3 linked regions of the Variovorax paradoxus genome follow. The protein of the gene in region 3 interacts with the protein of the main gene of each other region in a pairwise test. Links are inferred from orthologs where the notes say so. Each region holds a gene or a part of one and is shown on either strand. Other genes may lie near its edges.

What was found.
Region 1: the proteins of aceE (region 3) and nth interact in binary tests that used the Escherichia coli proteins (3 or more experiments, as listed by UniProt). The link is inferred for Variovorax paradoxus from one-to-one orthologs.
Region 2: the proteins of aceE (region 3) and GOQ09_RS08815 interact in binary tests that used the Escherichia coli proteins (3 or more experiments, as listed by UniProt). The link is inferred for Variovorax paradoxus from one-to-one orthologs.

What each region holds. Positions count from the first base shown.
Region 1 is NZ_CP046622.1:3,253,898-3,263,775, reverse strand. Bases 4,341-7,159 are described here. They hold nth (endonuclease III), read right to left. Parts: upstream 6,165-7,159; coding sequence 5,517-6,164; downstream 4,341-5,516. Other genes in these bases: GOQ09_RS15110 (PLP-dependent aminotransferase family protein), read left to right, coding at 6,306-7,159; GOQ09_RS15120 (SDR family NAD(P)-dependent oxidoreductase), read left to right, coding at 4,602-5,498; GOQ09_RS15125 (helix-turn-helix domain-containing protein), read left to right, coding at 4,341-4,552. Outside these bases: GOQ09_RS15145 (cobyric acid synthase), read left to right, coding at 1-1,215; cobT (nicotinate-nucleotide--dimethylbenzimidazole phosphoribosyltransferase), read left to right, coding at 1,212-2,258; GOQ09_RS15135 (adenosylcobinamide-GDP ribazoletransferase), read left to right, coding at 2,264-3,058; GOQ09_RS15130 (histidine phosphatase family protein), read left to right, coding at 3,055-3,606; more of GOQ09_RS15125, read left to right, coding at 3,650-4,340; more of GOQ09_RS15110, read left to right, coding at 7,160-7,493; GOQ09_RS15105 (hypothetical protein), read right to left, coding at 7,498-7,725; GOQ09_RS15100 (DUF6172 family protein), read left to right, coding at 7,787-8,110; GOQ09_RS15095 (Ldh family oxidoreductase), read right to left, coding at 8,119-9,186; phosphoserine phosphatase SerB, read right to left, coding at 9,183-9,878. UniProt on the Escherichia coli protein: DNA repair enzyme that has both DNA N-glycosylase activity and AP-lyase activity. The DNA N-glycosylase activity releases various damaged pyrimidines from DNA by cleaving the N-glycosidic bond, leaving an AP (apurinic/apyrimidinic) site.
Region 2 is NZ_CP046622.1:1,893,977-1,903,907, forward strand. What follows is about bases 3,551-6,422. They hold GOQ09_RS08815 (ATP-binding cassette domain-containing protein), read right to left. Parts: upstream 5,957-6,422; coding sequence 4,145-5,956; downstream 3,551-4,144. Other genes in these bases: GOQ09_RS08810 (ABC transporter permease), read right to left, coding at 3,551-4,148; GOQ09_RS08820 (HlyD family efflux transporter periplasmic adaptor subunit), read right to left, coding at 6,119-6,422. In the rest of the region: GOQ09_RS08795 (ROK family protein), read left to right, coding at 1-309; GOQ09_RS08800 (efflux transporter outer membrane subunit), read right to left, coding at 306-1,862; GOQ09_RS08805 (ABC transporter permease), read right to left, coding at 1,878-2,996; more of GOQ09_RS08810, read right to left, coding at 3,012-3,550; more of GOQ09_RS08820, read right to left, coding at 6,423-7,129; GOQ09_RS08825 (TetR/AcrR family transcriptional regulator), read left to right, coding at 7,227-7,949; GOQ09_RS08830 (phospholipase D-like domain-containing protein), read right to left, coding at 7,927-9,306; GOQ09_RS08835 (glutathione S-transferase family protein), read right to left, coding at 9,347-9,931. UniProt on the Escherichia coli protein: Part of the ABC transporter complex YbhFSR that could be involved in efflux of cefoperazone. Probably responsible for energy coupling to the transport system.
Region 3 is NZ_CP046622.1:2,420,235-2,430,528, reverse strand. Bases 4,498-7,732 are described here. They hold aceE (pyruvate dehydrogenase (acetyl-transferring), homodimeric type), read right to left. Parts: upstream 7,413-7,732; coding sequence 4,698-7,412; downstream 4,498-4,697. Other genes in these bases: GOQ09_RS11410 (PAS domain-containing sensor histidine kinase), read left to right, coding at 7,628-7,732; aceF (dihydrolipoyllysine-residue acetyltransferase), read right to left, coding at 4,498-4,648. Outside these bases: GOQ09_RS11435 (C40 family peptidase), read left to right, coding at 1-478; lpdA (dihydrolipoyl dehydrogenase), read right to left, coding at 568-2,391; GOQ09_RS11425 (MFS transporter), read right to left, coding at 2,388-2,981; more of aceF, read right to left, coding at 2,978-4,497; more of GOQ09_RS11410, read left to right, coding at 7,733-10,168; GOQ09_RS11405 (response regulator transcription factor), read left to right, coding at 10,165-10,294. UniProt on the Escherichia coli protein: Component of the pyruvate dehydrogenase (PDH) complex, that catalyzes the overall conversion of pyruvate to acetyl-CoA and CO(2).

The sequences.
Region 1 (9,878 bases), 830 kb from region 3 along the record:
CCGCTGCTGCTCAAACCCGAGCGCGACACCCACAGCCAGGTGGTGCTGATGGGGCAGGTGAACCAAGAACTCACGGCCATGCCCTGGCGCGGACGCAGCGAGCGCGTGTGGCCGCAAATTGCTTCGGCATTCGACGAACTGCGCGCCGACAACGACGTGGTGGTGATCGAAGGCGCCGGCTCGCCGGCCGAGATCAACCTGATGGCCAGCGACATCGTCAACCTGCGCGTGGCCCGCCATGCGGATGCCCGCTGCCTGCTGGTGACAGACATCGACCGTGGCGGCGCCTTTGCGCATCTCTACGGCACCTGGGCATTGATGCCCGAAAGCGACCGCGCGTTGCTGCGCGGCTTCGTGCTCAACAAATTCCGGGGCGATGCCTCCCTGCTGGCCCCGGCGCCGCAGCAGCTGCAGGCGCTGACCGGCGTTCCCACCGTGGCCACGCTGCCCATGTGGTGGCAGCACGGCCTGCCGGAGGAAGACGGCGTGTTCGACGACCGGAGCCGCTCGAACGGCTTCGTCACGCGTACCGTGGCGGTGGTGGCGTATCCGCGCATCAGCAATCTGGACGAGTTCCAGCCGCTCAAGAACGTGACCGGCGTTCGCCTGGTCTGGGCGCGCACGCCGGCCGACATGGCCGGCGCCGACTGGATTGTTCTGCCCGGCTCCAAGCACACCAGCGGCGACCTGGCATGGCTGCGCGCGCAGGGGCTGGACCGCGCCATTGCCGCGCACGCCGCCGCCGGGGGCGCCGTGCTGGGTGTTTGCGGCGGCTTGCAGATGCTGGGCGAGGCGCTGGTCGATCCGCACGGCATCGACGGCAATGCGCCCGGCTTGGGGCTGCTGCCGCTTGTCACCGTGTTCGAGCGCGAGAAAACCGTGCGCCACCGGGCTGCCGTCTTCGGTGAACTGGGCGGCCAATGGGCTGCGCTTTCGAACGTGCCGGTGGCGGGCTACGAAATTCACCACGGCAATACAGCGATACACCCGCAAATGGCGCAGGACGGCCATGCCGTGATGCCCGAAGGCCTGGCCTGGCAAAACGCGCGCGGCAATGTGCTGGGCCTTTACCTGCACGGCTTGTTCGAGGATGCGGCCGTGTTGCACGCGCTTTTCGGCGCCGCGGCGCCCACGCTCGATTCGACCTTCGACGGCCTGGCCGATTTCATCGACACCCACTTCGAGGCCGGCGTACTGCAAGGCCTGATCGCATGACCGACAAGAACATCATTCCTTCCATCTCCGACATTCGCGATGATGCACTTGCAGCACGGCTGCAGGGCGCGCTCGACAACAAGACCAAACCGCTCGGCGCGCTCGGCCGCCTCGAAGGACTGGCCCTGCGTATCGGGCTGATCCTGGGCAGCGAAACGCCCGTGCTCGAAGCGCCGCAGATGCTGGTGTGCGCGGGCGACCACGGCCTGGCGGCGCGCGGTGTCTCCGCGTTTCCGAGCGATGTGACCTGGCAGATGGTCGAAAACTTTCTTGCAGGTGGCGCGGCCGTGAGCGTGCTGGCGCGCCAGCACGGGCTCGCGCTGACGGTGGTCGATTGCGGCGTGCGGCGCGACTTCCAGGCGCGCCCGGGGCTGGTGTCGCGACGCATCGCCGCAGGCACCGCCGATGCATCGGCCGGCCCCGCGATGACGCCGGAGCAATGCGCGCAAGCCATTGCCAATGGCCGAGAGGTGGTGCGCGCGCTCCCCGGCAATGCTTTGCTGCTCGGCGAAATGGGCATCGGCAACAGCTCGGCGGCGGCCATGCTGCTTGCGCGCCTGGCGGGTCTCGACATCGATGCCTGCACCGGCGCGGGCACGGGGCTCGACGCCGACGGGCTGGCGCGCAAGCGCACGGTGTTGCGCGAAGTGCTGGCCCTGCATGCATCGGCCGTCGCGCCGCTGGATGCATTGGCTGCGTTCGGCGGCTTCGAACTTGCCACCTTGGTCGGCGCGGTGCTGCAGGCGGCAGAAGAGCGCCGCGTGATCGTTGTCGATGGATTCATTGCGAGTGCGGCGGTGCTGGTGGCAGGGGCACTGCAGCCGCATGTGGTGCAGCGGTGCGTGGCGGCGCACAGCTCGGCGGAACCGGGGCATGCGCTGTTGTTGAAGCACATGGGGCTGGAGCCGTTGCTGAATCTCGACTTGCGCCTGGGCGAAGGCTCTGGCGGCGCGCTGGCCTGGCCGCTGCTCGAATCGGCCTGCCGCATCCTGCGCGAAATGGCGAGCTTCGAGGCGGCGGGCGTGTCGCGCAAGGACGGCTGAATTCGATGAACGGCGTTCGCCACTACCTGCTGGCACTGCAATTCTTCACGCGGGTGCCGGTGACTGGGCGGCTCGCTGGGTGGGTCGGGTTCAGCCCGCAGATGCTGCGCGCGAGCGCGGCGCATTTTCCGGGCGTAGGCTGGCTCGTGGGTGTCGTAGGTGCGGCTGTTTTCGTCTTGGCGCTGCAGGGCCTCCCGGGCCCATCCGGTGCACTGGCAGCGGCGCTGCTGAGCATGGTGGCAACCGTGCTGCTCACCGGCGCCTTTCATGAAGACGGGCTCGCCGACGTGGCCGACGGGTTGGGCGGATCGGTCGACCGCAACCGCGCGCTCGAGATCATGAAGGACTCGCGGATTGGTGCATTCGGCGCCATTGCGCTGGTGCTGGCACTCGGTTTGAAGGCTGCGCTGCTTGCTTCGCTGGCAGGGCAGGGCCTGCAAGCAGTGGCAGCCGCCATCGTCGGTGCGCATGTGCTGTCACGGCTGGCGCCGCTGTTTTTGATTCGCTGGTTGCCGTATGTGGGTGATGCCGGCGCGAGCAAGGCCAAGCCGCTGGCCGATGCAATTGGCGGCGGCGCCTTGCTGGTCGGCGTGCTCTGGTCGGTTCCGGCCCTTGCGCTGGTGCTGGTGACTCACGGCCCAGGAAGAACGATCGCCATGGCGATGTCATGCGCTCTTGCCGCGTTGGTCATGGCGCGCATGTTCCGGCGCCGGCTGCAAGGCTTCACCGGCGACGGGCTCGGCGCTACGCAGCAGGTGTGCGAGCTTGCGCTCTATCTTGCACTGGCGTGGCAGGCATGAAGCTGTGGCTGGTGCGCCATGCGCAAACCGACGCCGCGCCGGGCCTTTGCTATGGCGTCACGGATGTCGGCGTGCCGATGGAGGCGACGCTGGCGGTTGCGCGCGCCGTGGTGTCCCGCATTCCCGCGGGCATCGCACTGGTCCATTCGCCTTTGCGGCGTTGTGCCGAGCTGGCAGCCGCCATCGGCACGCTGCGCCCGGACCTTGCCATGCGGGCGGACGAGCGCCTGGCCGAAATGGACTTCGGCGCCTGGGAAGGCCGGCCGTGGGCATCCATCACCAGTGCCGACTTCGATGCATGGACCGGCAATTTCGCCGACGGTCTTCCGGGCGAGTACGGCGAAAGCACGGCCAGCTTCATGCAGCGCACCGGCGCTGCTTTCGACGAGTGGCGGGCGTCGGGCCAGGACGCGGTGTGGGTCACGCATGCGGGCGTGATGCGCGCCGTGCAACTGCTGCATGGCGGCGTGCGGCGCGTGGAGGCCGCCGCGCAATGGCCGTCGGCACCCATTGACTATGGGGCGTGCCTGCTGATCGAATGCGGGTGACGGGCGGCAGCGTCCGCGCCATTCCATTGCCCCCATTCGCGCCATGCCCGCACCGCCTTCCCACGAGCGCCTGTACGTTCGCCTCGACGAGGACCCCTTGCACGGTCCCGAGGCCGCGATGCCTGTGGGCTCATTGCAGGCCTTTCCGGTCGCGGCGCCGCTGCGCGCGCATGTCGCGCACATCCTGCTCTATCGCGAAGCGCTGCCTGACGGGCGCGAAGTGCTCGAGCGCGTGCTGCCCGACGGCGCGGTGCGACTGGTCTTCAATCTTGGCGACGCACCCTCGGCGGGTGAGGGCGCCGGGCAGCCCGTCGAGGCCATTGGCGCTTCGGCCGCACCGGCGCTGGTGCGGTTGCGCGGCAGGGTCGAGGGGCTGTCGGTCACGCTGCGCCCGGGCGCGTCGGCGGCGCTGCTCGGCATGCCGGCCGGCGAGATTGCCGGCACCGCGGTGCACCTCGATCAACTCTGGCGGGGCCAGGGCGCCGAACTGCGCGAACGCATGGCAGCCGCGCCCGACGACTCCTCGCGCGTTGCGGTGCTCTGCGCCATGCTCGGGCAGCGGCTGGCGCGGGCCGATGCGGCTCTGCACCCGGCCGCCCCTATGGCCGCAACAAGGGCGGCGCAGCTGATCGCGGAATCGGGCGGTCGGCAGTCGCTGCGCGATGTAGCCGCGGCGGTCGGCGTCGGCGAGCGCCGTTTGCAGCAATTGTTCCAGCAACAGGTGGGCCTCTCGCCGCGCACGTGGGGCAGGCTCGCGCGGCTGCATGCATGCCTGCGCGCCTTGCGGCAGCCACGGCCTTGCATGCCCGGCTGGGCGGAGCTGGCGCTCGATGGCGGCTTCTACGATCAGTCGCACCTCGTCAACGAGTTCAAGGCGCTGAGCGGCCTTACACCGACGGAGTTTCTCGGCCGCGCGATTTCGGTTTCTTCCAATACAGCGGCGTGACGCGGCGGTACCTTCGGGCTTCGAACTCGGAGAAAAAGGAAAGAACTCGATGCAAGACGAAGAAGTCAAGAAGCCGCTGACGGGCCGCGTGGCCGTGGTGACCGGCGCCAGCCGGGGCGCCGGCCGCGGCATTGCCCTGGAACTGGGCGCGGCGGGGGCGACCGTGTACGTGACCGGCCGCAGCACGCGCGCGCAGCCGGCCGAAAGCTATGGGCGCATCCTCGGGCTCTCGGAACTTGAAGCCCTGCCGGGCAGCATCGACGAGACGGCCGACGAACTCACGCGCATGGGCGGCCACGGCATTGCGGTGCGCTGCGACCACACGCAGGAAGACGAAGTGGCAAGCCTCTTCGCGCGTGTGCAGCGCGAGCAGGGCCGCCTCGATCTGCTGGTGAACAACGCCTGGGGCGGACATGAGACCTTCGACGGCGTTTTCGAGGCGGCGTTCTGGGAACACCCGCTTTCCAGCTGGGACTCGATGTTCGACCGCGGCGTGCGCAACCACCTGCTCGCGAGCCGGTTCGCGGCGCCGCTCATGGTGGCGCAGAAGAGCGGGCTGATCGCGATCACCAGCTTCTGGGACCGGGGCAAATACCTGCGGGGCAACCTGTTCTACGACCTCGCCAAGTCGGCGATGAACCGCTTGGCCTTCGGCATGGCCGAGGAGCTGCGCCCGCACGGCGTGGCGTCGCTCGCGCTTTCTCCGGGCTGGATGCGAACCGAGTTCGTGCTGGCTGGGCACAAGACCGACGAGGCGCATTGGCATGAACGCCCCGCGCTCGCAAGAACCGAGTCGCCGCGCTATCTCGGCCGCGCTGTTGCCGCGCTGGCGGGTGATGCGGGGGTGATGCAGAAAAGCGGCGGCGTGCACCGCGTGGCTGACCTGGCGCGTGAATACGGCTTTACCGACATCGACGGCCGTCAGCCTGAAGCGTTCGAGCTTTAGCCTGGAAGAGAGCCGGCGTCAGGCCGACTTGGGCCGCGGCGTCTTCGGCTTGTAGTCGCAGTAGGGCGCCACCGCGCATTCCCAGCACTTCGGCGTGCGTGCCACGCAGATGTAGCGGCCGTGCAAGATGAGCCAGTGGTGCGCATGCAGGCGAAACTCGAAAGGCACGCGCTTCTCCAGCTTGAGCTCCACCTCGAGCGGCGTCTTGCCCGGCGCAAGCCCGGTGCGGTTGCTGACGCGAAAGATGTGCGTGTCCACGGCGATCGTCGCCTCGCCGAATGCCACGTTGAGCACCACGTTGGCGGTCTTGCGCCCGACGCCCGGCAGCGCTTCGAGCTCCGCGCGCGTGCGCGGCACTTCACCGCCGTGCTGCTCCACAAGAATGCGGCAAGTCTCGATCAGGTGCTTGGCCTTGCTGCGGTAGAGCCCGATGGTCTTGATGTATTCCTCGAGCCCCTCCACGCCCAGCCTCAGGATGGCTTGCGGCGTGTTCGCTACCGGAAAAAGCTTGCGCGTGGCCTTGTTCACGCCCACGTCGGTGGCCTGCGCCGACAGCAGCACGGCGGCCAGCAGCTCGAAGGGCGTGGCGTATTCGAGCTCGGTTTCTGGGGTGGGGTTGGCCGCCTGCAGGGTGGCGAAGAAGAGGGGAATATTGTCTTTTTTCATGGGGTCTGGAAGCGCCGCGCTCGCCTGCGGTACGGTGGCAGGAGGCGATAGTTGCAATATATCGTTGAAAGCCGATGGGCTTACGCAGCTTTATTGCCTGCGGGTTTCGCCACAATAGCGCTTCAGAAAGTGAGACTTCCCATGCAATTCGCTTCCCGCCTCGACAACGTCGAAACCTCCGCAATCCGCGAACTCTTCAAGCTGCTTGGCAAGCCCGGCATCATCAGCTTTGCGGGCGGATTTCCCGACAGCGCCATGTTCGACGTCGAGGGCCTGAAGGAGGCGAGCCAGAAGGCGCTGACCGAAGAACCCGGCGGCGCGCTGCAATACGGCGCCACCGAAGGCTACGAGCCGCTGCGCACGCAGCTCAGCGCCTTCATGAAGACCAAGGGTGTCGACGTGGACCCGAGCGGGCTCATCGTCACCACCGGCAGCCAGCAGGCGCTCGATCTGCTGGGCAAGACCATGATTTCGCCCGGCGACAAGGTGATCGTCGAAGGCCCGACTTTCCTGGCCACCATCCAGTGTTTTCGGCTGTACGGCGCGCAGCTCATCAGCGCGCCCATCGACGCCAACGGCGTGAAGACCGACGAGCTCGAAAAGCTGATTGCCGAGCACAAGCCCAAGTTCGTCTACCTGATTCCCACCTTCGGCAATCCGAGCGGCGCCATGCTGAGCCTGGAGCGCCGCAAGAAGGTGCTCGAGCTGGCCGTCAAGTACCAGACGCTGATCGTCGAGGACGACCCGTACGGCGATCTCTACTTTGGTGAGGCACCGCCGCCGTCGATCATGGCGCTCAGCAAGGATGTGCCGGGCAGCCGCGAGTTGCTCGCGCATTGCGGCAGCCTGAGCAAGGTGCTGAGCCCGGGCCTTCGCATCGGCTGGATGATCGCGCCCGCCGAGCTGCTGGCCAAGGCCACGATGTGCAAACAGTTCAGCGATGCGCACACCAGCACCTTCTCGCAAGCCACGGCCGCGCAATACCTCAAGAGCGGCCGCATGCCGGCCACGCTGGCGCATGTGCGCGAGGTGTACGGCCAGCGGGCGCAGGCGATGGGTGCGGCGCTGGAGCGCGAGTTGGGTGACGCGGTGAGCTTTAGCCAGCCGCAGGGCGGCTTGTTCTTCTGGGCCCGCCTCACGGGTGCCAACGGCAAGCTGGCCGATGCAAGCGAATTGGCCAAGCGCGCCATCGAGCAGCTGGTGGCCTTTGTGCCTGGTGCGCCGTTCTATGCCGAGAAGCCCGACCTGGCCACGCTGCGGTTGAGCTTTGCGACGGCGGATGTGGCGAAGATCGAAGAGGGCGTGAAGCGCCTCGGCCAGGCGCTGTAGGTCTTCAGGGCGAGCGGTGCAGCCGCGGCGCTGCCAGTAGCGCCAGGTTGTCCTCGATGGCCGCATCCACATTGGGATAGCGGCCTTTCATCTTCGACAGCGTCATGATGGTCTGGAGCGCCTTCAGGTCCTTGACCGAAGGCGCGACCTTGATTTGCGCGATGGCCGCCGATGCGTTGCCGCCGTTGACCAATGCCATTACCTTGCTTGCCCAGTCGTTTGCGCGCGCCATGTCTTTACCTGCTTTCCATTGAACCGCCGACTGTACACAGCGCGGCGCGTTACGATCACCCATGAGAAAAACCTTTCAGCTTCAGGTCGAGGGCAAGCACCCCGACCGCCTCCTCGAAGCCATCAAGCACGAGATTCGCAAGTACATCAAGCGTGAGCGTCGCCGCGTTTTGCCCGAGGGCGCGGACTTCTGGGACTTCGACTGCAAGTTCGGCGCCTCGGCCGAAACCGCCGAAGCCGTGCACCTTTCGGCGATCACGGGCCTGATCGACGGCGTCGTCAAGGAGGCCGGCAAGCAGTTCTACGTCGAGATACTGGCCAAGCCGGGCAAGCGTACGCCGCGGCCCGCCGGCGCGCAGTCGGAAGAGCCGCCCGAAGAAATCTAGGCCTCTTTTCAGATCAGCGCCTGCGCGAGCTGCAGCCCGTAGCGCTGTTCCGCATCCTGCAGCGCACGCGCAATCGAGGGGTGCAGCCGCACCCCGCTTTTCGATTGGGTTTCACGGCGCTTCAAGCCGCCTTCCCCGGGCAGGCGCACCGGTTTCGCCGGATCGATGGGCACGTTGTTGCGGCACTGGGCCGCCACGTGGTCCATCTGGCGCAAGAAAGCTTCCTTGCCGCCGAACGCATGCAGGTCGTGCAGCGTGATGTGCACCGTCGCACCCCAACCCTCGGGCGGATCGGCCCGGCCATGGCCTGCGAGGCCGGCGGTCAGCGTTTCGACCAACAGTGCCATTCCATAACCCTTGTGGCCGTGGCTCAGTCCGCCTACCGGCAGCAGCGTGCCGGGCGGCTGGTCGAACAGCACCTGCGGGTTGTTCGTAGGCTTGCCGGAAGCGTCGATCAGCCATTCTTCGGCAAAAGTCTCGCCGGCCGCGCGCTTGCGGTTGCTCATGCCGTTGGTGGTGATGGAAGCCGAAATGTCGACCATCACGCCGCCTTGCGACAGTGGAAAACCCATGGCCAGCGGATTGGGTGTGAACACCGCGTGCGTGCCGCCGAAGGGCGCAACGCTGGCCGTATTGGGATCGGAGCAGGCGAGCAGCATCAGCATGTCTTCCTGCAGCGCGCGCAGCATGTAGACGGCAAGGCAGGCGATGTGATGGCTGCGGCGGATCACGAGCGAGGCGGTGCCGAGCTCGCGGGCACGCGGGAGCAACATGTCCATGCCCTGGTCCATGAGCCAGGGGCCGGGCAGGCGCTTGCCGTCCCACAGCACGGCGGCAGGCCGGTCGGACAGAACCTCCGGCGCGCCGCTTGGCGTCATGCCGCCGGATTCGATCTCTTTCACATAGCCGGCCAACAGGGCGAGCCCGTGCGTGTCGTGGCCCAGCAGGTCGCCTTCGACCAGGGTGCGGGCGACGCTGTCGGCCATCGAGGCGTCGAGGCCGGCCTTCTGCAGCAAGGCGCTGCCGTAGTCCCTGAGTGCGTCTGCACTGTAGAGCGGTGCGGTTGGGTCAGTCATTTAAGGATCTCCAGCACTCTGTCGAGGCCGCCCTCGTTGATGGCCACCATGGCCTGCTCGCGCACCTTCGGCTTGGCGTGGTAGGCCACCGAGAGGCCGGCTTCGCCCATCATCGGCAGGTCGTTGGCGCCGTCGCCCACGGCGATGGTCTCTTGCGGCGAAATGCCCAGGAGCGACGCGACTTCGAGCAGCGTGCGGCGCTTCTCGGCGCCGTCGCAGATGTCGCCCCAGCTTTGCTGCACCACCTCGCCGGTGAGTTGGCCATTGGCTTCGTCGAGCAGGTTGGAACGCGCAAAGTCGATGCGAAGGCGGTCTTTCACCCGGTTGGCAAAGAACGTGAAGCCGCCCGACACCAGCAGCACCTTGAGCCCGGCCGCCTTGCAGGCCGCGACAAGTTCGGCTGCGCCCGGGTTGAGCTTCAGCCGCTGGTCATACACCTGCTGCAGCGCCTCGACCGGCACACCCTTCAAGAGCGCCACGCGGCGCCGAAGGCTTTCCTTGAAGTCCTTGATCTCGCCGCGCATCGTGGCTTCGGTAATCGCTGCCACTTCGGCCTTCTTGCCCACTGCATCGGCGATCTCGTCGATGCACTCGATGTTGATCAGCGTCGAATCCATGTCGAACGCAATCAGCTTGAAGTCGGCGAGCTTCAGCGGCGGCTTCACGCGCTGGATGACGAGGCCGGGAGAGAA
Region 2 (9,931 bases), 530 kb from region 3 along the record:
GAGCGCAAGGACATCCGCCTCGCGCCCTTCATCGGCATTGCGTGCCCGGGCCTGATCCGCAAGGACGGCTCGATCGAGCGCGGAACGCAGAACCTGCCGGGCGACTGGCAGAGCCGCGCGTTTCACCTGCCGAGCGCGCTGTGGCGGCGCATGCCGATGATCGGCTCCGGCCCGACGCTCATCCTGATGCACAACGATGCGGTGGTGCAGGGGCTGAGCGAATTGCCGTTCATGCGCGACGTTTCCCATTGGGGCGTGCTGACCATCGGCACCGGCCTCGGCAACGCGAGCTTTACCAATACCTTCTAGCCCGGTGCGCCGGATGCGCCCGGAGCCGGCGGAACCTTGCCGCCGAGCGCCTTGTAGACGGCCACCAGCCCCACGGCCAGCCGGCTCGTACTTTGCGCCTGGTCGCGCCGTGCCTGCAGCAGCGTGCGGCGGGCGTCGAGCTCGACACCGAAATCCGTGAGCCCGTTGGCATAGCGTGCATGCGCCAGTGTGAGCGCGTCGCGGCTGTGGCGTTCGCGCTCGGCCAGCTCGGCATGGCGCAGGCGTTCGGCGGCATAGGCGCTCAGCGCGGAATCGATCTCGTGCCATGCCTTGAGCACGGTCTGCTGAAAGGCCACGGCGGCTTCCTGCTGCTGCAATTCACGCAGGGTTACCGTGCTCCGGCGCCGGCCGTTGTCGAAGATGGGCAGGCTGATGGAAGGGCCGACATGCCACTGCCGGCTGCCCCATTCGCCAAAACGTTCGCTGCCCACCGATTCGAAGCCGAAGCCGGCCCCCAGCGTCACGCGCGGATAGAGGTCGGCCACGGCCACGCCGATGCGCGCGGTGGCGGCATGCAGCTGCGCCTCCGCCGCGGCAATGTCGGGCCGGCGGCGTGCCAGGTCGGAGGGCAGGCCGAGGGCCAGTTCGGGCAATGGCGGCGCCTGCAGCGCCTCGGGTGTGTCGCTTGCGCGGCCTGCCTCCGGCGCGGCGAGTTCGGCGTTCAGCCTGCCGGGCATGGCGCCGGTCAGCAGCGTGATCTGGTTCAAGGCCTGTGCCTCCTGCTGCAGCAGCGCCGGAATGCGCGCCTTCAGTTCGGCCAGCTGCGTGCGCTGCCGCGTCGGGTCCAGGTCGGTGACCAGCCCGCCGTTGGCGCGCGCCTGAACCAGTTCGAGCGATTCGGCCGCGGCTGCAATGTCGGCGCGTGCCAGGCGCAATTCGCGCTGCGCACCGCGCAGTTCGAAGTAGTTGCGCGCCACCTCGGCCTGCACGCTGAGCTGCACCTGGCGCAGCAGCGCCGCCGATGCGCCCGTGTCCGCATCGGCGGCTTCGATGCTGCGCCGCACGCGGCCCCACAGGTCGATTTCCCACGATGCGTCGAAGCCAGCCTGGTACAGGTTGTAGGGCTCGCTCAGCGTGCGGATCAACTGGTCGCGGTTGGACACCGACGAACCGAGTGCGTCGATCATCCGCGTGGCGGCGCCGGTTTCGCTTTGCCGCTGGCGGCTGACGCCGCCGCTGGCATTGAGTTGCGGGCCCTGCTGCGCGGCCGTCGCTGTGCGCTGGACGCGGCTCTGCGCAAAGCGCAAGGCGGCGGTCTGCAGGTCGTGGTTGGCCGCGAGCGCAAGCGCCTGCAGGCGTTCGAGCAGCGAATCGTTGAAGGCTTTCCAGTCGCCGGACGCTACGGCCGAAGGCACCGCAGTCCGCTCGGCTCCCAGGAGCCCTGGCGAGCCGCCGTGCCATGCGGACCAATCGGCCGGCGCCTGCACCTGTGCGGGCCGGTGGTCGGGCCCCATGGCACACCCCGCAAGGAGAAGCGCGAGCGCGGAACAGGAGAAGGAGAAGGAGAAGAGGAAGGTTCGTGATGCGGACATGCAAGGCTCCCGGGTTCAGGCCAGGCGATGGCGAAACAGCCAGGCTGCCAGCGGCAGCGTGACAAGGGCGATGATCGAAAGCGGAATCAGGTTGTGCCACACCGTGGCCAGGCCCACGCCCTCCAGGTACACGCGCTGCACCAGGTCGATTGCAAAGCGCAGCGGGTTGGCCATGGTGATCACCTGCAGCACCTGCGGCATGTTGCGCACCGGCGTGGTCAGGCCCGACAGCAGCATCATCGGCATCAGCAGCACGAAGGTGTAGAGCATGGCCTGCTGCATGTTGGCCGACACCGCCGAGATCGACAGGCCGATGCCCACGCTCGCCACGGTGAAGAAGATCAGCCCGGTGTAGAGCGTGGCCAGCGAGCCCGCCATTGGAACGCCGAACCAGAAGAGCGCCACCAGAAGAATGAGTGTGGACTGCGCAAGACCCACCAGCACTGGCGGCAGCGCCTTGCCGATCATGATTTCGAGCGGCGACATCGGCGTGACCAGCAACTGGTCGAAGGTGCCTTGCTCGCGCTCGCGTGCCACTGAGAGTGCGGTGAGCAGCAGCGTCTGCAGCATGCTGAGCGCGGCGATCAGGCCGGGCAGCAGGTTCCACCGCGTCTCGAGGTTCGGGTTGAACCATGCGCGCGATTCGATGGTGAGCGGGGCCCCTTGTGCGCCGGCGCGCGTGCGCAGCTGCGCGTTGTAGCGCTCGACCACCGATCCCACGTAGCCGGCCGCCGAGCCCGCGGTGTTCGAGTTGCGCGCATCCAGGATCAGCTGGATGGCCGCGGGCTGGCCGGCGCTCAGGCGCTGCTGGAAGTCGGGTGCGATCTGGATCACCATCAGCGCCTTCTCGGTGTCGATCACCTCGCGGATATCGGCCTGCGTGCGCAGCGTGGCCACGCGATGAAAGACGCCGGTGCTGTCCAGGTGCGCAACCAGCTCCGTCGACGCGCCCGTGCGGCTCTGGTCGAGCAGCGCATAGGGCAGGTTCGAAAGGTCGTACGTGGCGCCGTACCCGAAGATGAGGCTTTGCATGATGGCCGGAACGAACAGGATCACGCGGCTTGCCGGGTCCTTGAGGATGGCGAGCAGCTCCTTGCGGCAGAGGTTGGCAATGCGCAGCAGAAAATCGGTCATGGAACGGTCCGTCCTTCAGTCGAGGCTCTTGCGCGTGACGGCGCGGGCAAGCAACAGCAGCCCGACCGCATAGGCGGCAAGGATTGCGCAGTTGCGCCAGATCAGCGGCCAGACATCGCCCGCCAGGAACAGCGTCTTGATCAGGTCCATGAAGTAGGTGGCCGGCAGCACATGGCCGATGGCGCGCACCACGGCGGGCACATTGCGCAGGTCGAACAAAAAGCCCGACAGCATCATCGAAGGCATGAAAGTCGCGATCAGCGCGATCTGGCTCGCAAGAAACTGGTTGCGCGTGACGGACGAGATCACGAGGCCCAGGCTCACCGCCACGATCAGGTAGAGCATCGAACTGAGCACCACCGCGAACAGCGAGCCGACCATGGGCACCGCGAACAGGAAGCGCGCAGCCAGCAGGCACAGCACCAACCCCAGCATGCCGACCGCAAAGTACGGAATGATTTTTGCCACCAGTATTTCCACCGGCCGCACCGGCGTGACGAACAGCGCCTCGAGCGTGCCGCGCTCCCATTCGCGGGCCATGACCAGCGCGGTAAGAAATGCGCCGACCAGCGTCATGATGAGCACGATGAGGCCGGGCACCAGGTACCAGGTGCTGGTGTTCGCGGTGTTGAACCACATGCGCTGCTCCACGGTCACTCGGCCCGCGGAGGCTGTTGCTGCGCCGGCGGTGCCGCCGCCGCGGTCGGCCTGGCGCACGGCCGATTGGCCCAGGGCGCCGCTTACGTAGGCCAGGATGATGGTCGCGCGGCCCGCGTCCGCGCCATGCACGATGAGCTGCACGCGCGCGTTGCCCGCGGCCTGCGAGCGCGAAAAGTCGGCTGGCACGCGCACGATGCCGTCGATCTTGCGGTCGCGCATGAGCGCCTCGGCGTCGTGCATGGAGCCGAGAAGCACGGGTGCGATGGTGGGCGAAAGCTGAAGGCCTGCAATGGTTTCATGCGCCGTGGGCGAAGCGTCTTCGAGCACCACGCCCACCGGTGCGTTCTTCACGTCGAGCGACATGCCGTACCCGAAGATCAGGATCAGCACCATCGGCAGCAGGATGCCGATGGCCAGGTTGCTGCGGTCGCGCAGCAGCTGGCGAAACTCCTTGCGCGTGAGCGAGACCAGCCGGGTCCAGAAGCCACTCATGCCGCCACCTTCTCGCTTTGCTTCTGGCTTTTCTTCTGGCGCTCTGCCCGCCGGGCCTTCTCGACGATGCCGATGAACGCCTGTTCCATGTCGATGCGCCGGTCGCCCTGCTCGCCGTCGAGCGCCTGCGCCCGCACCTCCAGCGGAGTGCCGATGGCGAGCAGCTTGCCTGCGTCCTGGATCACGATGCGGTCGCAGTACTCCGCCTCTTCCATGAAATGGGTCGTGATGACGACGGTGGTGCCGCCTTCGGCCAGCGCGGTAATGCGGCGCCAGAACTCGCGGCGCGCGAGGGGGTCGGCGCCGCTCGTGGGCTCGTCGAGAAAGAGAATCTCGGGCTCGTGCAGCAGGCCCGTTGCCATGGCAAGGCGCTGCTTGTAGCCGCCCGGCAGCTGCCCGCTGGGCGCGTCGAGTTCGCTCTGGAGGTCGAACTGGTGCAGCACCGTGTCCATGCGCGCCTGCAGCTTCTGCCCGCGCAGGCCGTAGGCGCCGCCAAAGAACGAGAGGTTCTCGCGCACCGAAAGATTGCCGTAGAGCGCGAATTTCTGCGACACGTAGCCGATGCGCTGCCGGGCCTGTGCGCGCGCATGGCGCAAATCGACACCGGCTACGCGCAACTGGCCGCCGCTTGCGGGCAGCAGGCCGCACAGCATGCGAAAGGTGGTGGTCTTGCCCGCGCCGTTGGGGCCGAGCAGGCCGAAGATTTCGCCGCGCCGCACGGAGAAGCTGGTACTCGCCACAGCCACGAAGTCGCCGAAGCGGCGGACCAGATCTTTCACTTCGATGACCACTTCGCCGGGCTCGCCCGCGGCCGGTGCAAGGCCGCCGGCCGCCGCCGATTGCTTGATGTCGGCGGCAGGGGCCTGCTGCGTGCGCAGCAGCGTCATGAAGCCGTCTTCGAGCCGGGGTGGCACCGGCTCGGCGCGGGCGCCGGCCAGCAGCGCCGCAAGCCCGGCGTCGCCGGTGCCGGGCCGGCGAATGAAGCGCACTTCGCCGCCGTGCGGTACGGCATCGACGATGTCTTGCTGCGCATCGAGCAGGCGGGCCTGCATCAGGCGCGGTGCCTCGCCCGGCGGCGGCGTGGCGACGAAGCACAGGCCCTCGGCGCGGTCGCGGATCTCCGCCGGCGTGCCCTCTGCAATCAGCTGGCCTTCGCGCAGCACGAACACATGGCTGCAGCGCTCGGCCTCGTCGAGGTACGCGGTGCTCACGATGACGGAAAGCTGCTCTTCGTCCACCAGCTGCTGAACGATCTGCCAAAGCTCGCGCCGCGAGAGCGGATCGACACCCACGGTGGGCTCGTCGAGCAGCAGCAGGTCGGGCGAGCGCACCAGCGTGCAGGCCAGGCCGAGCTTCTGCTTCATGCCGCCTGACAGCTTGCCCGCGGGGCGATCGGTAAAGCGACCGAGGTCCGTCATTTCCATCAGCCGCGCATAGCGTTCGCGCCGCCTGGCCGGCGGCACGCCGTGCAGGTCGGCGTAGAGGTCAAGGTTCTCCTGCACGCTCAGGTCTTCGTACAGGCCGAAGCGCTGGGGCATGTAGCTGATGCGGTCCTGCACCGATTGCGGGTCGGCGGAAACATCGATGCCCAGCACGCGCAGTTCGCCTTCGTCGGCGCGCATCAGGCCGGCCATGAGCCGCAGCAGCGTCGTCTTGCCCGCGCCGTCGGGGCCGACCAGCGCGGTGAGCGTGCCGGCGGGAATTTGAAGCGACATGTCGTTGAGCGCGTGCACGGCCGTCTTAGACGCCTTGACCGTGAAGCGCTTGTGCAGCGAGCGTCCGCTGACGGCCGGCTCAGCGCGCAGCATTCAACGTCCCTCCGGGTATGCGGTCTTGCTCCTTCCCCTTCCGGGGGAAGGTTGGGATGGGGGCAGGGCAGAGCGTCCGATAGACACGCCGCTTGCCCCCACCCCAGCCCTCCCCCGAAAGGGGAGGGAGCAATGCGCGATGACGAGCGATGAGGTTCGTCATCACGGGCTGCCGTTCGAAGTCAGCTGAAGCCGCACCGTGGCCGGCATGCCGAGCCGCAGCTGGTCTTCCTTGTCGTCGACCATCACGCGGATTTCATACACAAGGCTGCTGCGCAGCTCTTCGGTCTGCACCGTCTTGGGCGTGAACTCGGCCACCGAGGAGATGTAGCCCACCTTGCCCGCAACCGGCCGGTGGGGATGGCTGTCGGTGGTGACGCTCGCCTGCTGGCCGGGGCGCACGCGGCCGAGGTCGGGCTCGGCCACGTAGGCCCGCACCCACTTGGGATCGGTGATGGCCAGCGTGAAGGCCGGGCGCTGCGGCGAGGCCATGTCGCCGGGTTCGAGCAGGCGGGCGCGCACCACCGCGTCGATGGGAGACTTGAGCTCGGCTTCGGCCAGCTGGTGGTTCATGAGCGCGAGGTCGGCGCGGGCCGATTCGAGCTGCGCCTGTGCCTGCGCAATGTCTTCCTTGCGCGGACCGGCCACCGCAAGCTGCTGCGCCTTGCGCGCGTTGTCCAGCTGCGCAAGCGCCACCTTGCGGCGCGCCTGTGCGCTGTCGAGGTCTTGCTGGCTCACGGCGCGGCCGGCCGTGGTCTGGCCGATGGCCTGCAGGCGCGCGAGCTGCTGCTGCGCCAGGTCGGCATCGGCCTGCGCGGCGGCGACCTGCGCGCCGGCCTGTGCCAGTTCTTCGGGGCGGCTGCCGGTCTTCAGCCGCAGCAGCGCCTGTTCCTGCACGCCGATGCGCGCCTGCGATTGCGCCACGCGCAGCGCCAGCGAGCGGGTGTCCAGTTTGCCCAGCACCTGCCCGGCGCGCACAGGGTCGCCTTCGCGCAGGGCGAGTTCCGCCACGCGCTCGTTGGCGTTGAAGGCCAGCGAGACCTGGCGCACATCGACATTGCCGTACAGCACGAGCGTGTCGGACGGCGGTGCCGAGCGATGGAGGTACCACCAGCCACCCGCCGTGACGGCGAGCGCCACGAGGGCAACGGCGATGAGAGGTTTCTTGTTCATGAGCGGTTCCTGCCGGGTTCCAGACTTGGAGTGGCCGCATGTTATCAAATTTAAATTTGAATTTGAAGTACTTTTTCATTTCGATTAACCTAGGGCCATGGCATCACGCTCTTCCAGTACCCGTTCTCCCGCTCCACGCCAGACAGCCGCCCGCACCCCGCGCACCGATGGCAACGCCACCCGGCTGCACATCCTCGAGACGGCCGGCCAGCTGTTTGCGGAACGCGGCTTCGCCGAAAGCACCAGCAAGGAAATCTGCACACGCGCCGGCACCAACATGGCCGCCGTCAATTACCACTTCGGCAGCAGGGACGGCCTATACGAGGCCGTGCTCATCGAGGCGCACCGGCAGCTAGTGAGCATGGATGAGCTGGTCAGCCTGGCCAGCGTGCCGGCCGACCCGCGGCTCAAGCTGCGCACCTTTCTCACGCATCTGATGGAGATGGGCAGCCAGCCCAAGGCGCCGTGGGGATTCCGGGTGGTGCTGCGCGAGGCGCTGTCGCCTTCACCGGCGCTGCCGGTGATGGTGCGCCAGGCGGTGCTGCCCAAGGCCAAGCTGATCCGCGGCCTGATCGGCGGCATCATGGGCCTGCCCGACGACCATCCCTCGGTGCAGCGGGCCATGCTCTTCGTGGTGCTGCCCTGCATCGTGATGACGGTGGCCCCCAAGGACCTGCGCAACGAAGTGCTGCCGGCCCTGAAGAACACCGAGGGCCTGGCGGACGACCTGATGCGTTATGTCTTCGCCGGCCTCGACGCCGTTGCGAAGGAAGCCAGGGCCGCGGCGCCCGCTGCCGCTACAGCTGGAAAGCGACGGTGAGCAGCAGCCCCTCGGCCACGTCGCGCAAGAGGCCCGGGCGCCGGGCGCGGTAGGGCTCGCCGGCGGAGGCCGTGGTTTCGATCCACTCGGCCAGCCAGTCGATTTCATGCGGGCCGTAGAACACAACGGCCGCCTCGTGGTTGAGCAGCAGGCTGCGCAGGTCGAGGTTGATCGATCCGCACATGGCCAGCTCGTTGTCGACCACCACCGCCTTGGCATGCGCCATGAAGGGCAGCATGCGAAAGCTCACGCCCGCGCGGGCCAGGTCGCGCATGGCGCGTGCGCGCACGAAGTCCGCCAGGCGGTGGTTCGACTGCGCAGGCATTGCGATGGTGACCTGCACGCCGCGCCGCGCGGCCAGCCGCAGCGCATCGCGCAGCCCGTCGCCGGGCACGAAATAGGGCGTGATGGCAAGCACGCGGTGCTCGGCCCGAAAGCAGGCATCGATCAGCAGCGCGTGGGCGGTGTCCTCGGTCTGGTCGGGGCCGCTCGGCAGGAACTGCGCCATGGCGCAGCCCGGGCCCTCCTGCACGTCGTCGGCCGTAATGGCGCGCGCCTTGCGGCTGCGTACCGAGCTCCAGTCATGGTCGAACTGCCGCGCCGCCGCCGCGGCCACGCTGCCGCGCAGGTCGAACGAAAGATCGTGCCAGGCTTGGGGGTATCTCTCGCTGCCGGTGAAGTATTCGCCTGCCAGGTTGCGGCCGCCCGACCACAGCCAGCCGTCGTCGGCAATGGTGAACTTGCGGTGGTTGCGCAGGTTGCGCGGCCCGATGCGGCGCAGGCTGAAGAAGGGGCGGAACACCGCGACCTCGCCGCCTGCCGAGCGCAGCACTTCGAAGTGGCGGCGCGGCAAGGTCAGCGCGCCGAAGCCGTCGAGCAGCACGCGCACCTTGATGCCTTCGCGCGCGCGTTGCGCCAGCCGCTCGATGACGGCGCGGCCCATCGCGTCGTCTCCGATGATGAAGGTGCACACGTCGATGCGCTCCCGCGCGCCGTCGATCACCTGCCACAGCGCCTCGCGCGCGGCTTCGCCGTCGGCATGCAGGCGGATCGCGCAGCGCCCGGGCGGCGCAAGGCCGAAGCTCTCGATCAGGTCGGCCGCCCAGTGCCCCGGTGGCATCGAGCGCGGCGGCCGTGGCGAGCCCGCCGGGCGCAGCTTGCGCTGGCCGAACAGCAGGTAGGCCGGCAGGATCAGGTAGGGCATGAGAACCAGCCCCATGACCCAGGCAATGGCGGTGGTGGGCGCGCGCTGCTCGCGGCGCGCGCGCGTGGTCAGTATGTAGACCAGCAGCGCGAAGGTGACGACGAGAAAATGCTGTGACGGTGAAGGCAGCCAGTCGAAACTCGTGTTCGGCATGCGGCAATGATGCCTGAGGACCGGGTGAGGCCGCCAGCGATCAGCGCGGCATCAGGAACGAGGCCACGTCGCGCCCTTCGGAGGCGAGAAAGCGCATCATCGGATCTACCACCGTTCGCACCGCGGGCCGCTCGCCCATGCGGCTGCGCCACGCCAGGAGCCGCGGCGTGGCCTCAGTCATGCGGGCACCCTTGCGGTCGGCAAAGATGCAGGCCATGTAGAAGGCGATGTCGGCGAAGGAATACGGACCGGCGAGGTAATCGCGCGTGGCCAGCAGGCCTTCCATCTCGTCGTAGTAGCGCGCGCAGGCGGCGCAAGCCGCGACGGCTGGCGCGCTCTGCATGTCGTGCTGCAGGCCAAAGAGCCTGATCACGTTGGGGAAGAAGACCTCGTCGGACTTCTGCTCCAGCTGCCGCGCCCGTGCCCGTTCGGCAATGCCTTGGGGCCACAGCGCGAGGTGCGCAGGGCCTGGGTAGCGGTCTTCGAGGTATTCGAAGATCTGCGTCGAGTCGAACAGCTCGACCTCGCCGTCGATGAGCACCGGCACCTGCTGCTTGACGGGGTTGATGCGCAGCACATCCGGGTGCTTGGGCTCGTAGGCATCGCCCTTGGTGAACGGCACCAT
Region 3 (10,294 bases):
GGGCTTGATCGGGCAACTCCAGCAGGTTCGCCAAACAGTCACAGAACGGACTTCCGACCTGGTAGTGACCGCCATCGGCTTCCTTGGCGTTCCCTATCGCCGCGGCGGCAATACGGCGGAGTCGGGCTTCGATTGCAGCGGCTTCGTTCGTGCCATGTACAACCAGACGGTCGGCCATTTGCTGCCCCGCCGTGCCGAGGAACAAGCGGCGGCCACGGAAAAAATCGACCGCAGCCAACTCAAGCCGGGCGATCTCGTTTTCTTCAACACCATGCGCCGCGCCTTCAGCCATGTCGGCATCTATGTCGGTGAAGGCAAGTTCATCCATTCGCCGCGCACCGGCGCCCAAGTGCGGGTGGAAGACATGAACGGCAGCTACTGGAGCCGCCGCTTCGACGGAGCCCGCCGCGTGCTGGGCGGCGCGCCCAACGACGAGGTCAAGACCGCGGCCACAGCCGCAACCCGTTCCGGCGACTGATCCGTCCGCCCTTCAAGCCATAAAAAAATCCCGCCGCGGCGGGATTTTTTTATGGCCGCTCCGATTGCCCGGAGCGGCTCAACGGCCGCTCAGGCCTTCTTTGCCGGCGGCAGGTCAGTACAGGTACCGTGCGCCACTTCGGCCGCCATGCCGATGCTTTCGCCCAGCGTCGGGTGGGGGTGAATGGTCTTGCCGATGTCGATCTCGTCGGCGCCCATTTCAATGGCCAGCGCGATCTCGCCGAGCATGTCACCCGCGTGCGTGCCGACGATGCCGCCGCCGAGAATGCGGTGCGTCTCGGCGTCGAACAGCAGCTTGGTGAAGCCTTCGTCGCGGCCGTTGGCAATGGCACGGCCCGAAGCGCTCCACGGGAAGTGGCCCTTCTTGATCTTGATGCCTTCCGCCTTGGCCTGGTCTTCGGTGAGGCCGACCCATGCCACCTCGGGGTCGGTGTAGGCCACGCTCGGGATCACCCGGGCGTTGAAGGCGGCGCTCGAAAGCTCCTTGTCGCCCTTCTGCTCGCCGGCAATCACCTCGGCCGCCACGTGTGCTTCATGCACCGCCTTGTGCGCCAGCATGGGCTGGCCCACGATGTCGCCGATGGCGAAGATATGAGGCACGTTGGTGCGCATCTGGATGTCGACCGGAATGAAGCCGCGGTCGCTCACCGTCACGCCGGCTTTCTCTGCCCCGATCTTCTTGCCGTTCGGGCTGCGGCCAACGGCCTGCAGCACCAGGTCGTACACCTGCGGCTCCTTCGGCGCGTTCTCGCCCTCGAAGGTGACCTTGATGCCCTCCTTCGTGGCTTCGGCGCCGACCGTCTTGGTCTTGAGCATGATGTTGTCGAAGCGCGGCGCGTTCATCTTCTGCCACACCTTGACCAGGTCGCGGTCGGCGCCCTGCATCAGGCCGTCGAGCATTTCGACCACGTCGAGGCGCGCGCCCAGCGTGGAATACACCGTGCCCATCTCCAGACCGATGATGCCGCCGCCGAGGATCAGCATGCGCTTGGGATCGGTGCCCATCTCGAGCGCGCCGGTGGAGTCGACCACGCGCGGATCGTTCTTCGGCATGAACGGCAGGCTCACGGCCTGCGACCCGGCCGCAATGATCGCGTTGCGGAACTTGACGGTCTGCTTCTTGCCGGTGGTGTCCCAGCTGGTGCCGGACGTCTCGTCCACTTCCAGGTGGTAGGGGTCGATGAAGTTGCCGACGCCGCGCAGCACCGTCACCTTGCGCATCTTGGCCATGGCCGTGAGGCCGCCGGTGAGCTTGCCCACCACCTTGTTCTTGTGGCCGAGCAGCTTGGCGCGGTCGACCGTGGGGGCTGCAAAGCTCACGCCCAGGTCGGCAAAGTGCTTGACCTCGTCCATGACCGACGCCACGTGCAGCAGCGCCTTCGACGGAATGCAGCCCACGTTGAGGCAAACGCCCCCAAGCGTGGCGTAGCGCTCGATCAGCACCACCTTCAAGCCGAGATCGGCAGCGCGGAATGCGGCCGAGTACCCGCCAGGGCCGGCGCCGAGCACGACGACGTCGCACTCGACATCGACCTTGCCGCCGTAGGTGGAAGCAACGGGCGCTGCGGCCGGCGCGGGCGCAGGAGCCGCCTTGGGCGCGGGCGCCGCAGCGGCTGGCGCTGGGGCCGCTGCTGCGGGCGCGGGCGCTGCGGCACCGTCCACCTCCAGCGTCAACACCACGGAGCCTTCCTTGACCTTGTCACCCACCTTGACTGCGAGCGACTTCACCACGCCGGCAGCCGACGATGGAATTTCCATCGAGGCCTTGTCCGATTCGACCGTGATCAGCGACTGCTCGGCCTTGACCGTGTCGCCGACGTTGACCAGCACCTCGATGACCGCGACTTCGTCGAAGTCGCCGATGTCCGGCACCTTGATTTGTTGTTCGCTCATTTGGACACTTTCAGTTTGAGTGTGAGAACGTCGACCGGTGGGGCCGAATTGCGATCGAATTCGCAGGCGGCGGCAATCCCCGCCTCCGCCACGTCGCGCGAGGTGCGCGACTTCATGTCGTACGCCGCGTGCATGGCGCCAAGTGCAAAGCTGCGCCCCGAGCCAATGGCCCAGAACTGCTTGAACTCGAACACCTCGCGGTAGCTGTAGATGCCGTAGATGCCGCTCTGGTTGGCCATCAGCATCGTGAACTGGCTCGACTCGTAGGGCTCATGCTCGTCTTCCTTGGTCTGCATGAAGAACGAGTCTTTCAGCACCGGGTGCAGCAGCGTGAAGGTGCGGAAGATCTCGTGCTTGCTGCCGAACAGCAACGCCTCGCGCGGCTGCGCGGCCAATGCATGCTGCAGCACCAGAAAGTGCGCGGCGGCCCCGGCCACGGCAAAGAGGCTCTGCCCCGCCGCATCGTCGATGGTGAAGATCTTCTGGTTCGCCTCGGCGCGGTGCGAAAGCCGCGTGTCGCCGAAGGTCACCAGGGAATCCGCCGCCATCGTGACCTGGCCGCCTTTGCGGACGGCCACTACGGTGGTCATAACAGGATTCGACGGTAATCCGCGAGCACCTGGCCCAGGTAGGCGTTGAAGCGCGCAGCCAGGGCACCATCGATCACGCGGTGGTCGTAGGACAGCGACAGCGGCAGCGTCAGGCGCGGCACAAACTGCTTGCCGTCCCACACCGGCTTCATCTGGCCCTTGGAGAGGCCGAGGATGGCCACTTCGGGGGCGTTGATGATGGGCGTGAAATGCGTGCCGCCGATGCCGCCGAGGGAGCTGATCGAGAAGCAGCCGCCCTGCATGTCGGCCGAGCCGAGCTTGCCGTCGCGCGCTTTCTTAGCGAGTTCGCCCATCTCCGCGCTGATCTGCAGGATGCCCTTCTTGTCCGCGTCCTTCAGCACCGGCACCACGAGCCCGTTGGGCGTGTCGGCCGCAAAGCCGATGTTGTAGTACTGCTTGTAGACGAGCTGGTCGCCGTCGAGGCTGGCGTTGAAGTCAGGAAACTTCTTGAGCGCCGCAACCACCGCCTTGATCACGAAGGCCAGCATCGTGACCTTGATGCCAGACTTTTCGTTTTCCTTGTTGGTGGAGACGCGGAAGGCCTCCAGCTCGGTGATGTCGGCTTCGTCGTTGTTGGTGACGTGCGGGATCATCACCCAGTTGCGGTGCAGGTTGGCACCGCTGAGCTTCTTGATGCGCGACAGGTCCTTGCGCTCGACCGCGCCGAATTTCGCGAAGTCGACCTTCGGCCAGGGAATGAGGCCCAATGCCGCACCATCTGCGCCGCCACCGCCGGCTGGCGCCTTGGCTGCGGATGCCTTGGTGCTCGCTTGGCCGCTCATTACGGCCTTGGTGAAGCTCTGGACGTCTTCCTGAGTGATGCGGCCCTTGGGACCGGAACCCTTGACTTCTTCGAGTGGCACGCCGAGTTCGCGGGCGAACTTGCGCACCGAGGGGGACGCATGCGGCAGCTTGCCGGTGGGTGCAACTGTGGGTTCGTGCGGTGCGGCAGCAGCCGACGGAGTTGCAGCGGCCGCCGGCGGAGCGGCAACCGGAGCTGGCGCAGTGGCGGTCGCAGCTGCCGGCGCGGCTGCAGCAGCCTGCGCAGGCGCAGGCGCCGCAGCACCTGCTGCGCCTTCAAGCACGGCAATCAGGTCGCCGATGTTGACCGTATCGCCCACCTTGACCTTGAGCTCCTTGAGCACGCCCGCCGCCGACGACGGAATTTCCATCGAAGCCTTGTCCGATTCGACAGTGATCAGCGACTGGTCGGCCGCGATCGTGTCGCCGGGTTTCACCAGCAACTCGATGACCGCGACATCCTTGAAATCGCCGATGTCGGGCACCTTGATCTCGATGGGTCCGGAAGCCGCCGGCGTTGCTGCCGGTGCGGGGGCCGCGGCTGCGGGCGCCGGGGCGGCGGCCGCAGGAGCCGGAGCCGCTGCAGGCGCCGGTGCCGCGGCAGCCCCTTCCGCCTCGAGCACGAGGACCACTGAGCCCTCTTTCACCTTGCCGCCGACTTCGACCTTGATTTCCTTCACCACACCGGCGGTCGACGACGGAATTTCCATCGAGGCCTTGTCCGATTCGACGGTGATGAGCGACTGCTCGGCCTTGACCGTGTCGCCCACCTTCACAAGCACCTCGATCACCGCGACTTCATCGAAATCGCCGATGTCCGGCACCTTCACTTCCACTGCTGCCATATCGTTGTCTCCCGCCGTGAGGCGCCGTTCGTTCGTTGGTTGTTGATGTTCAGGCGTAAAGCGGGTTGACCTTGTCGACATTGATGCCGTACTTCTTGATCGCTTCCACCACCTTGGCTACGGGCACGGTGCCATCTTCGCTCAACGCCTTGAGCGCGGCCACCACGATGTAATGGCGGTTGATCTCGAAGTGCTCGCGCAGCTTGTTGCGGAAGTCGCTGCGGCCGAAGCCGTCGGTGCCCAGCACCTTGTAATTGCGGCCCTTCGGAATGAAGGGACGGATCTGCTCCGCGTAGGCCTTCATGTAGTCGGTCGACGCGATCACCGGGCCGGCGGTAGGCGCGAGTTGCTCGGCCACGAAAGGCACGCGCGGCGTCTGGTCCGGATGCAGCAGGTTCCAGCGGTCGGCGTCCTGGCCGTCGCGCGTCAGCTCGTTGAAGCTCGGGCAGCTCCACACCGAGGCGGACACGCCCCAATCCTTTTCGAGCAGCTCTTGCGCGGCAAAGCTTTCACGCAGGATGGTGCCGCTGCCCAGCAGTTGCACCGTGGGTGCCTTGGCCTTGAGTGCGGGGCCCTGCTTCGACAGGTACATGCCCTTGATGATCTGCTCTTCGGTGCCGGGCTGCAGGCCGGGCATCGCGTAGTTCTCATTAAGCAGTGTCAGGTAGTAGTAGACGTTGTCCTGCTTCTCGACCATGCGCTTCAGGCCGTGGTGCAGGATCACGCCCACTTCGTGCGCAAAGGTCGGGTCGTAGCTCACGCAGTTGGGAATGGTGTTGGCCAGGATATGGCTGTGGCCGTCTTCGTGCTGCAGGCCTTCGCCGTTGAGCGTGGTGCGCCCCGAGGTGCCGCCAAGCAGGAAGCCGCGCGCCTGCATGTCGCCCGCCGCCCAGGCCAGGTCGCCGATGCGCTGGAAACCGAACATGGAGTAGTACACGTAGAACGGCACCATGATGCGGTTGTTGGTGCTGTACGAGGTGGCCGCAGCAATCCAGCTCGACATGCCGCCTGCTTCGTTGATGCCTTCCTGCAGGATCTGACCGGCCTTGTCTTCCTTGTAGTACATGACCTGATCCTTGTCGACCGGGGTGTACTGCTGGCCTGCGGGGTTGTAGATGCCGATCTGGCGGAACAACCCTTCCATGCCGAAGGTGCGCGCTTCGTCCACAAGAATGGGAACGACGCGCGGGCCCAGCGCCTTGTCGCGCAGCAGTTGCGTGAGGAAGCGCACGTAAGCCTGCGTGGTGGAAATCTCGCGGCCTTCGGCGGTCGGCTCCATCACCGACTTGAAGGTGTCGAGCGACGGCACGGTAAAGCTCTCGTCGGCCTTGGTGCGGCGATGCGGCAAGTAGCCGCCCAGTGCCTTGCGGCGCTCGTGCAGGTACTTCATTTCCGGCGTGTCGTCGGCCGGCTTGTAGAACGGCAGGTCGGCGATCTTGCTGTCCGGAATCGGAATGTTGAAGCGGTCGCGGAAGGCCATGATGTCCTCGTCGCTGAGCTTCTTGGTCTGGTGCACGTTGTTCTTGCCCTCGCCGATCTTGCCCATGCCAAAGCCCTTGACCGTCTTGATCAGGAGCACCGTGGGCTGGCCTTCGTGCTTCACGGCCGCATCGAACGCGGCGTAGACCTTCTGCGAATCGTGGCCGCCGCGGCGCAGCTGCCAGATGTCGTCGTCGCTCATCTTGGAAACCATTTCGAGCGTGCGCGGGTCGCGTCCGAAGAAATGCTTGCGAACGTAGGCACCGTCGTTGGCCTTGAAGGCCTGGTAGTCGCCGTCGTTGGTTTCCATCATGATCTTGCGCAGCGCACCTTCCTTGTCGCGCGCCAGGAGCGGATCCCAGTTGCTGCCCCAGATCAGCTTGATGACGTTCCAGCCCGAACCGCGGAATTCGCCTTCGAGCTCCTGGATGATCTTGCCGTTGCCGCGCACCGGGCCATCCAGGCGCTGCAGGTTGCAGTTGATCACGAAGATCAGGTTGTCGAGCTTCTCGCGTGCCGCTAGGCCGATGGCGCCCATCGACTCGACCTCGTCCATTTCGCCGTCACCGCAGAACACCCATACCTTGCGGTTCTCGGTGTTGGCAATGCCGCGGGCGTGCAAGTACTTGAGGAAGCGGGCCTGGTAGATGGCCATCAACGGGCCGAGGCCCATCGACACCGTCGGGAACTGCCAGAACTCGGGCATCAGCTTCGGATGCGGGTAGCTCGACAGGCCCTTGCCGTCGACTTCCTGGCGGAAGTTGAGCAACTGCTCTTCGGTCAGGCGGCCTTCCAGGTAGGCGCGGGCATAGATGCCGGGCGACACGTGGCCCTGGATGTAGAGGCAGTCGCCGCCGTGGTTTTCGCTTTCAGCGTGCCAGAAATGGTTGAAGCCGGCGCCGAACATGTTGGCCAGCGAAGCAAAGGAGCCGATGTGGCCGCCCAGGTCGCCGCCTTCGGGCGGATGATGGCGGTTGGCCTTGACCACCATGGCCATGGCGTTCCATCGCATGTAGGCGCGCAGGCGCTCTTCGATCTCGAGATTGCCGGGGCAACGCTCTTCCTGATCGGGTTCCAGGGTGTTGACGTAGGCAGTGTTGGCCGAGAACGGCTTGTCGATGCTGTGCTGCCGCGCATGCTCGAGCAACTGCTCTAGAAGGAAGTGAGCCCGCTCAGGCCCCTCGCTCTGAATAACGGAGGACAGTGCATCCATCCATTCACGGGTCTCCTGGGCGTCCGCGTCGTTCGCGGCCGAGCCGAACAGGTTCTCGGGATTTGCCGACATGCTTGTCTCTCCTATTGGGGCTGTGGCTGTAATTTAAGTGCGGTCTTCGATAAACGCGGGCGAGTTTCGCATAGAAATGCTTCTATTTCAAATGGCGCACATTGATTTCTTAATGTGATATTCGTGATCCAAATTGTGTTGGCCGCAACCGCGCCGGACCAATGGCACCGGGCCTTTGGCGCACTTCGTGGGGGAGCATCCCCTAAACTCGCAAGATGCCTCTTTCCTCTCCGCTGGCGGTGGCCCGCAGCGCCGTGACCGCGTCACCTCTTTCCTGGTGGCGCCGCTGGTGGCGCCGGCAAACGCCGGTGCTGCAGGACGCCGTCGCCATGCTCGCGCCCATTGCGGCGGTGCTGCTGTTCCTTGCGGCCATCGTTTCGGCGTTCTGGTATTTGCGCACCGAAGAAGTCGAGCGCGAGCAGGAATCGGTACGGCGGGACGTTGAGTACGCGCAGCAGCGCATGCGCCTGCGCCTGCTGGAGCGCCAGGAACAGCTGATGCGCATTGCGCGCGACGCCTCGAACCGCGAGATCGATCCGGTCGAATTCGCGAGCCGAGCGGAATCGCTGGTGAGCCAGTTCCCTGAACTGCAAACGGTCACCTGGATCGACGACCGCCGCCGTTTCAAGGCCGGTTATTCCGCGCCGAGCGTGCACCCCGCGCAGCAGCACCTCATCGGCGACGTGCTGCGGCCTGGCGATATCGAGAGCAACTACGCGCTGGCGCGCGAACTGCGCCAACCGGTGTTCTCCCAGCCCATGGCGGGCGGCGACCCCACGGCCATGCTGCAGCTGCACATCCCGCTTTTCGACCAGGGCCTGTTCGCGGGCGTGGTGCTGGGCGAGTTTTCGATCGACGGCCTGCTGCGCTACGGCATGCCATCGGAGGTGCAGGCGCGCTATGCGGTGTCGCTGCTCGACGCCAAGGGCAATCCGATTGCGGGCAACACCGTGAGCCCGAGGGAAGGCGGCACGCGCCTGCTGCCCTGGTCCGAAAGAACCAACGAATACGAAGTACCGGTGTCGCCCGTCGGCAATGCGCTGGTGCTGCGGGCCCAGGCCTATCGCACCTCGCAGGGGGTGGTCGGCAACGGCTTGTTCTGGCTGGTTTGCGCGCTCAGCGTGCTCACCAGCTGGATGCTGATCGGTACCTGGCGGCACACCCGGCGGCGCCAGCAGGCGCAGCAGCGGCTGGTTGCCGAAACCAACTTCCGGCGCGCGATGGAAAACTCCATGCTCACCGGCATGCGCGTGCTCGACCTGCAGGGGCGCATCACCTACGTGAACGCCGCTTTCTGCGCAATGACGGGATGGAGCGAAGCCGAACTGGTGGGCCAGACCCCGCCCTTCCCCTACTGGCTGGAATCGGACCGCGAAGTCATGAACGAGCGGCTCGAGGAAGAGCTGCACGGGCGCGCGCTGCCGGGCGGCTTCCAGGTGCGCGTAAAGCGAAAGAACGGCAGCGTGTTCAATGCGCGGCTGTATGTGTCGCCGCTGATCGATGCGCGCGGGCACCAGACGGGCTGGATGACGTCGATGACCGACATCACGGAGCCCACGCGCATCCGCGAGCAGCTGTCGGCTTCGTACGAGCGCTTCACCACGGTGCTGGAGGCGCTGGACGCCGCGGTGTCGGTGGCCCCCATCGGCAGCGAAGAACTGCTGTTCGCGAATAAGCTGTACCGGCTCTGGTTCGGTTCCGACACCGTGGGGCACCTGGGCATGGTGGCGCAGGCGGGTGTGCCGGCCTCCAATGCGCACGACGAGGGCCTGGACGACGTCGACCCCTACGCGGGCCTGCCGATCGACACCCTGACGGCCGCCCAGACCGCCAACAACGAGATCTTCGTGCCGCACCTGGGCAAGTGGCTCGAAGTGCGATCGCGCTATCTCACCTGGGTCGACGGCCGGCTCGCCCAGCTGGTAATTGCCACCGACATCACGCCGCGGCGCGATGCCGAGGAACAGGCCGCCGCGCAGGCCGACCGCGCCCAGGCCGCCAGCCGCCTGATCACGATGGGCGAAATGGCCTCCAGCGTGGCGCACGAGCTCAACCAGCCGCTCACGGCCATCACCAACTACTGCAACGGGATGATGTCCCGCATCAAGGGGCAGTCGATCGACACCGAGGCGCTGCTCGCGGCACTCGAAAAGACCTCGAAGCAGGCGCAGCGCGCGGGCCAGATCATCCAGCGCATCCGCTCCTTCGTAAAACGCAGCGAACCCAACCGCACGCCCGCCGACGTTGCCACCATGGTGAGCGAGGCGGTCGAACTGGCGGGCATCGAGCTGCGGCGGCGCAATGTGCGGCTCAACCACTACGTGGCGGCGCGGCTGCCGGTGGTGCGCGTGGATCCCATCCTGATCGAGCAGGTCATGGTCAATCTGCTGAAGAACGCCGCCGAGGCCATCGACATTGCCGAGCGCCCGCTCGCCCGACGGAGCGTGGAGTTGCGCGTGCTGCCCAAGGTGATCGAAGGCCACAACGCCATCGAGTTCTCGGTGCAGGACACCGGCAAGGGCCTGGCGCCCGAAGTGATGGACCGGCTCTACGAGGCCTTCTTCTCCACCAAGCCCGAAGGCATGGGTATCGGGCTGAATCTGTGCCGCACCATCGTCGAGTCGCACCGCGGACGGATGCAGGCGGAGAACATCTACAATGGCCCGGATGTGATCGGATGCCGCTTTTCCTTCTGGATTCCGGTGTTGGACGCTCCCAGTTCCGTAGCAAGCGACGAGGCAAAGGTACCTGCATGAGTTTGATTCCGAAGAAGGGCACTGTCTATGTCGTCGACGACGACGAGGCCGTACGAGATTCGCTGCAATGGCTGCTCGAGGGCAAGGACTACAGGGTTCGCTGCTTCGATTCAGCCGAGTCTTTTC